2 regions of the Nonomuraea composti genome follow, and region 1 is predicted to be linked to the other one. Evidence: riboswitches for the same ligand, from Rfam matches in the RefSeq annotation. Region 1 holds a riboswitch; the other holds the start of a gene.

What was found. Region 1 has a riboswitch for cobalamin ahead of cobN (cobaltochelatase subunit CobN). Riboswitches for the same ligand answer to the same signal wherever they lie in the genome.
Region 2: another riboswitch for cobalamin. It lies ahead of HCN51_RS05755 (ribonucleoside-diphosphate reductase subunit alpha); the one in region 1 lies ahead of cobN (cobaltochelatase subunit CobN).

The regions. Positions count from the first base shown of each region.
Region 1 is NZ_JAATEP010000030.1:60,631-64,032, reverse strand. It holds gene HCN51_RS58340 (hypothetical protein) at 219-1,679, opposite strand; cobalamin riboswitch at 1,700-1,890, shown strand; gene cobN (cobaltochelatase subunit CobN) at 1,929-3,402, shown strand, end outside.
Region 2 is NZ_JAATEP010000003.1:76,158-79,559, forward strand. It holds gene HCN51_RS05750 (ribonucleotide-diphosphate reductase subunit beta) at 1-44, opposite strand, end outside; gene HCN51_RS05755 (ribonucleoside-diphosphate reductase subunit alpha) at 60-2,222, opposite strand; cobalamin riboswitch at 2,331-2,526, opposite strand; gene HCN51_RS05760 (Bug family tripartite tricarboxylate transporter substrate binding protein) at 2,531-3,402, opposite strand, start outside.

The sequences.
Region 1 (3,402 bases):
CCGCTCGTGCTCGCGCTCGACCGCCGACGGCCGCGCTGGCCGCGCGGGTCGGTAGGTCGCGCAGGTTGTGCGGCTGGTCGTGCAGGGCGGTTGGTCGTGCAGGTCGGCTGGTCGTGCTGGTAGCGCAGCCGCCTGGTCGTGCAGGTGGCGCTGGTCGTTGGCTGGGACGCTCGCCGATATCGTGCGGAATGACGGGAGCCGACCGTCGGCGGCGGGCGTCACTGGGGCTGCCGGCGGTAGCCGTCGCCGGTGGCGATCACCTCGACGACCTGGCCGCGTGGCAGGCCGCAGCGCCGTTCGCAACCGGCCCAGTGGACGGGCGTCTCGGGGGCGCGGTCCAGGCCCTCCACCCAGCGCCGCGCGTCCGCCTGCACGTCCGCCAGCGCCTTCCCGCAGCCGGGACGGCCGGTGCACGCGGTGACTCCCGCCCAGGGAGAGGCCGGGTCGGTGACGAGCCCCGTGTCCGCGAGCGCCCGCTCCGCACGGTCCGCCTCGGCGGGGGAGAGGTCGAGCAACACGGCGGTCCGCCACGGAGTGAACCGCACGGCGGGGCCGCTGCCGGCGAGAACCCGGAGTTGAGCGGGCGTCAGCCTCCCGAGCGGCACCAGCGCCTCCAACGCCACCCGCCCATCCCGCTGCACCACCCGCCCAGCCCTTCGCAGCCCGTGGGCTGGGTCGTTGGTCGCTGCCTGGATCACCGATCCGGTGGCCGGATCGCTGGTCGGGCACTGGATCGTTGGTCCGGTGAGTGGCGCGCTCGTCAGTGCGCGAACGTCTGGGTTGGTGGTCAGGCGGGTGGTGATGCGGGCCGGGCCGTTCTCCAGCTCCTGGACGCGCCAGGCGAGCGGGGCGCCGTCGGGGCGTTCGTCGAGGAACGCCTCCGCGGCGGCGATCATCAACGGCACGGCGGCCTCAGGTCCGCAGGTCAGCCCCGTGTCACAGCCCGCCAGCAGCAACCGCCCCTCGCTGGCGTGCCCGCCGCTGGAGCATCCGCCCATATGCGCGTCGCCGGAGCGTCCGTCCGCGTGCGCCCCGCTGGAGCGTCCGCTCGTGTGCGCCGTTCCCATGCGTGCGTCCGTGTGCGCCTCGCCCGAGCGTGCGTCCGGGAGTGCGGCGCTGGAGGGTGTGTTGCCGCCAGGCGGGGTGGTCGGCGCTTCATCGGAGCGCGTGGCGCGCGGCGTGTCGGCAGCAGGGCTTGCCGCGTACGTCACGTCCGCCCCGAGCCCCGCCACGTCCCCCGTGCCGTCGTCCACCGCGAACAGGAACCGCCCAGGCAGCCCCGCCAGCCGAGGGTGGGAGCACAGGGCCTGGTCGAGGGCGTGGACCAGGGAGGTGGTGTCCAGTGATCCGCCGGTGCTCCGGCCGCTGAGGGGGGAGGCGATGATGTTGCGGACGCGTTCGTGTGCCGGGGATGGGAGCAGGCCCGCCGCCGCGAGGCGGTCGGCGAAGGCGGCGGGGGAGTGGAGGCCGCGGACCTGGACGTTCGCTCGTGAGGTGAGCTCGAGGACGCCCGAGCCGAACTTCTCGGCGCAGTCGGCGAGCGTGTGGAGCTGGGCGCGGGACGCGGCCCCGCCGGGCAGGCGGACTCGGGCCAGCGGGCCGTCGGCGGCCTCGTGTACCTGTAGCGCGCCCGGACAGGCGTCAGGACGGGTCCGTCCGGAAAAGTCGGCTATGGACACGAAGAGGATGGTAACGCCAGTTCTGGTGGAGGCCGGTCTTGCCGTAGTCTCCTCGTAGGCGACGGCAAGGGAGGAAGCCGGTGTGAAACCGGCGCGGTCCCGCCACTGTGACCGGGGAGCGAGCCCCACCGCAGGCCACTGCCCGGCGACGGGTGGGAAGGCCGGGGTGAGCGCGGATCCGGGAGCCAGGAGACTCCTGCCGTCGCGTCACCCGCGACCGGGGCGAGGACCCCGAGGGAGGAATGCGCCGTGCCTGGCGACAGCCGTACCGTCCTGCTGCTCTCGACATCGGACACCGACCTGCTGAGCGCCCGCGCGAGCGCCGCCCCCTACCGGCTGGGCAACCCCGCGAGGCTCACCCCCGACGACCTGCCGGCGCTGCTGGAGGGTGTGGATCTGGTCGTCGTGCGGCTGCTCGGCGGCCGGCGCGCCTGGGCGGAGGGCCTCGACGCGCTGCTGGCCGGCCCCCGGCCGGTGGTGGTGCTGGGCGGGGAGCAGGCGCCGGACGCGGAGCTGATGGAGCTGTCCACGGTGAGCGGCGGCGTGTGCGCGGAGGCGCACGCGTACCTGGCGCATGGCGGGCCCGCGAACCTGGGCGAGCTGCACGCGTTCCTGTCCGACACGGTGCTGCTGACCGGGCGCGGGTTCGCGCCGCCCGCGCCGACCCCGTCCTGGGGGAGGCTGGAACGGACGGCCAGGTCGCACACCGGACCGGTGATCGGGGTGCTCTACTACCGGGCGCACCACCTGGCCGGCAACACCGCGTTCGTGGCGGCGTTGTGCGACGCCGTCGAGGACGCGGGCGGCCAGGCCAGGCCGATCTTCTGCTCGTCCCTGCGCACCGCCGGGCCCGACCTGCTCGACGCCCTGCGCGCCACCGACGCGCTCGTCGTGACGGTGCTGGCGGCGGGCGGCACGCGCCCCGCCACCGCGGGCGCGGGCGGCGACGACGAGGCGTGGGACGTCGGCGCGCTGGCCGCGCTCGACGTGCCGATCCTGCAAGGGCTCTGCCTGACCACCGGCAGGCAGGCGTGGGAGGAGAACGACGACGGCCTGTCGCCGCTGGACGCCGCCTCGCAGGTGGCGATCCCCGAGTTCGACGGGCGGATCATCACGGTGCCGTTCTCGTTCAAGGAGATCGACGAGGACGGGCTGACCGTCTACGAGGCCGACCCCGAGCGGGCCGCCCGGGTGGCCGGCATCGCGGTGCGGCACGGGCTGCTGCGCCACGTCCCGCCCGCCGGGCGGCGCCTGGTCGTCATGCTGTCGGCGTACCCGACCAAGCACTCCCGCGTCGGCAACGCCGTCGGCCTCGACACCCCCGCCAGCACCGTACGGCTGCTGGCCAGGCTCGCCGAGGCCGGCTACGACCTGGGCGACGGCTTCCCCGGCGTCGCCGAGCAGGACGGAGACGCGCTCATCCACGCCCTCATCGCCGCCGGCGGCCAGGACCCGGACTGGCTGACCGAGGAACATCTGGCGGGCAATCCGGTACGGATCTCCGCCGCCTCGTACGAGCAGTGGTACCGCACGCTGCCCGACGACCTGCGGTCGGCGATGGAACGCCACTGGGGCCCGCCGCCGGGCGAGCTGTTCGTGCACGACGGGGACATCGTGCTCGCCGCGCTGCGCGCCGGGAACGTCGTCGTCATGGTCCAGCCGCCGCGCGGCTTCGGCGAGAACCCGATCGCCATCTACCACGACCCCGACCTGCCGCCCAGCC
Region 2 (3,402 bases), on a different contig from region 1:
CGCATGGGCCGGAGGGTGAGGTCCATTCCGGGGTCGAGCAGCATGGGGGTGAAACTCCTTTACTGGCAGGCTTCGCAGGTCTCGGGGTTCTCCAGGGAGCAGGCCAGGGTCTCCGCCTCGGAAAGGGTCGACACCGTGGTCTGCGCGATGCGGGTGGCGGGGCGGGAGCGCAGGTAGTAGGTGGTCTTCAGGCCCTGCTTCCAGGCGTAGGCGTACATCGAGGAGAGCTTGCCGATGGTCGGGCTGGCCATGAAGAGGTTGAGCGACTGCGACTGGTCGATGTACGGCTGGCGCGCGGCGGCCAGGTCGATGAGCGCCTTCTGCGGCAGCTCCCAGGCGGTGCGGTAGAGCAGCTTGAGGTCGTCGGGGACGCCGGGGAGGTGTTGCACCGAGCCGTCGGCGCGCTTGAGGTCGTCGCGCAGCTGCTGCGTCCACAGGCCGCGGGCCTGGAGGTCGGCCACCAGGTAGCGGTTGACCTGGAGGAACTCGCCCGACAGGGTCTCGCGCTTGAACACGTTGGACACCTGCGGCTCGATGCACTCGTAGCAGCCGGCGATGGAGGCGATCGTGGCCGTCGGCGCGATGGCGATCATGAGGGAGTTGCGCAGGCCGGTACGGGCGATCTTCTCCCGCAGCGCGTCCCACCGTCCGGTCGTGCCCGCGCCGTAGTGGTCGGGGTGCAGGACGCCCGCCGCCGCGCGGGTCTCGTCGTACGACGGGTGCCGGCCGCGCTCGGCGGCGAGGTCGGCCGAGGTGTCGTACGCCGCCAGCGCGATCTCCTCGGAGATCCTGGTGGACAGCTCCAGCGCCCGCGGCGAGTCGAACGGCAGCCGCAGCGTGAAGAACACGTCGGCCAGCCCCATCAGCCCGAGCCCGATGGGCCGCCAGCGCCGGTTGGCCGCCTCGGCCTCGGGCGTCGGGTAGAAGCCGAGGTCGATGGTGCGGTCGAGGAAGCGGACGGCGGTACGGACGGTGCCGCGCAGCCGCGCCCAATCGACGTCGCCGTCGGCCAGGTGGGCGGCCAGGTTGATCGAGCCGAGGTTGCAGACCGCGGTCTCGGCGTCGCTGGTGACCTCCAGGATCTCGGTGCAGAGGTTCGACAGGTGGATGACGTTGCCGGGGCGGGCGGTCTGGTTGGAGGTGCGGTTGGCGGCGTCCTTGAACGTCATCCAGCCGTTGCCGGTCTGGGCGAGCGTGCGCATCATCCGGCCGTAGAGGGTGCGGGCCGGGATCTGCCTGACATGTCGCCCGGCGGCCTCGTAAGCGCGATATCTCGCGTCGAACTCCGCCCCGTACAGGTCGGTGAGGTCGGGCGTCTCCTTCGGGTCGAACAGCGACCACATCTCGTCGGCCTCGACCCGGCGCATGAACTCGTCGGGCACCCAGTTGGCCAGGTTCAGGTTGTGGGTGCGGCGGGCGTCCTCGCCGGTGTTGTCCCGCAGCTCCAAGAACTCCTCGATGTCGGCGTGCCAGGTCTCCAGGTAGACGCAGGCCGCGCCCTTGCGCCGGCCGCCCTGGTTGACCGCCGCCACGGAGGAGTCCAGCGTGCGCAGCCAGGGCACGATGCCGTTGGAGTGGCCGTTCGTGCCCCTGATCAGGGAGCCGCGCGAGCGGACCCGGGTCCAGGAGATGCCGATGCCGCCGGCGTACTTGGACAGGCGGGCCACCTGCCCGTACCGGTCGTAGATCCCCTCCAGCTCGTCGCGCGGCGAGTCGAGCAGGAAGCAGGACGACAGCTGCGGGCGGCGCGCGCCCGCGTTGAACAGGGTGGGCGAGCTGGGCAGGTACGCCAGCGACGACATGAGCCCGTACAGCTCGGCCGCCTCGGCGACGCTCTCCGACAGTCCGCAGGCCACGCGGAGGAAGAAGTGCTGCGGCCGCTCCAGCACCTTGCGCGTCTCGGGGTGGCGCAGCAGGTAGCGGTCGTAGACGGTGCGCAGCCCGAAGTACTCGAACCGGCCGTCGGCCTCCTCGCTGATCAGCGCGTCCAGCTCGGCGGCGTGGGCGGCGACGAACTCGGCCAGCCCGTCCTGGATCAGCCCGGCCGCGTGGGTGGCCGCCACCGACTCGGAGAACGAGCGCACGCCGTGCCCGGCGGCCTCGTCGGCGATCTCCTCGGCCAGCAACCGGGCGGCGACCCGCGAGTTGGCCGGGTCGGCGATCACCCGCGCGGCCGCCTCCTCGATGGCCAGGCGGCGGTCAACCTCGACGATCTGCGTCACGTTCGCTCCTCATCCCCGTGAGGGCATGCGAGAGCACGGCAGCACCCGTCGTCGTGCCGCGTCGCGCTCCGGCCCACCCTCGAGACCCTGAACACTTCATGCCGGGCGCATCCCGGCATACCGCTGGCAGGTCTTCGGGCTCGCGGGCACGCTCGATGGCACCTACTGGCCGTCGCTTCCCGGATCTCTCCAGTGCGTGTGACGGCGGTCGTTCCCGCTCACCGCTGCGGGGCAGCCCCGGAATCGCACCGGGTTCCCTCTTGCTCCGCCTCCTGCGAGGCGAACCAGCGACGAGCAGGATCCTACATCTAGTGGCCGTTCCCGCAACTACCCCAGCATGTTGTGGCTTTCGTGCTGTCGAGCAAACCAAGATCACGCAGTACGGCCCGGGTGCGGGCGATCTCGGTGCCGAGCCAGCGGGCGAAGTCGTCGCCCGACAGCGGGATCGGCAGCCAGCCGGCGGCCAGGCAGGCCGCCTCCCACGCGCCCGACCGGAGGACCTTCTCGCACATGCGGACGGCCGATTCGCGGCTCTCGTCCGGCATGTCCTCGGGGCCGAACGCGGCCGTCCAGTCGGCGAAGTCCACCCGCACGCCGCACTCCAGCAGCGTCGGCACGTCGAGGTCGGGCACGCGCTGGGCCGAGGAGATCGCCAGCGCCCTGACCCGGCCGCGGCCGATGGCGGCGCGCCAGCCGGCCAGCGGGCCCGCCGCCGCGACGACCTTGCCCGCCAGCAGCGCCGAGGCGACCTCGGCCAGGCTCGGGTAGCCGGTGTAGTCGACGCGCCTGCCGTCGGCGCCGATCGCCCGGGCGACCAGGCCGAACAGCAGGTGGTCCGGCTCGCCCTGCGGGCCGCCCGCCAGCAGCGTACGGCCGGGGTCGGCGAGGAGTCGGGCGCCGAAGTCGTCGAAGTCCTGGACGGGCGAGCGGGCGGGCACGACCACGACCTCGACCTGGCCGCTCAGCCTGGCGAGGGGGGTGGCGGTGTCGAGCAGGCTCTGGCCGTTGTTCAGCTCGGCGGCGGCCAGCGCGGGCAGCCCGCTCACCGTGACGGCGAAACCGTCGCCGGCCCCCTGGCCGTGGCCCGCCCCCGAGCCGCCGCCCCGGGAGTCGCCGGTGATCGCGGAGCCGTCGGCGGCAGCGAAGCCCGCGGCGCGGGCCGCGCCCGCGAACGCCTGCC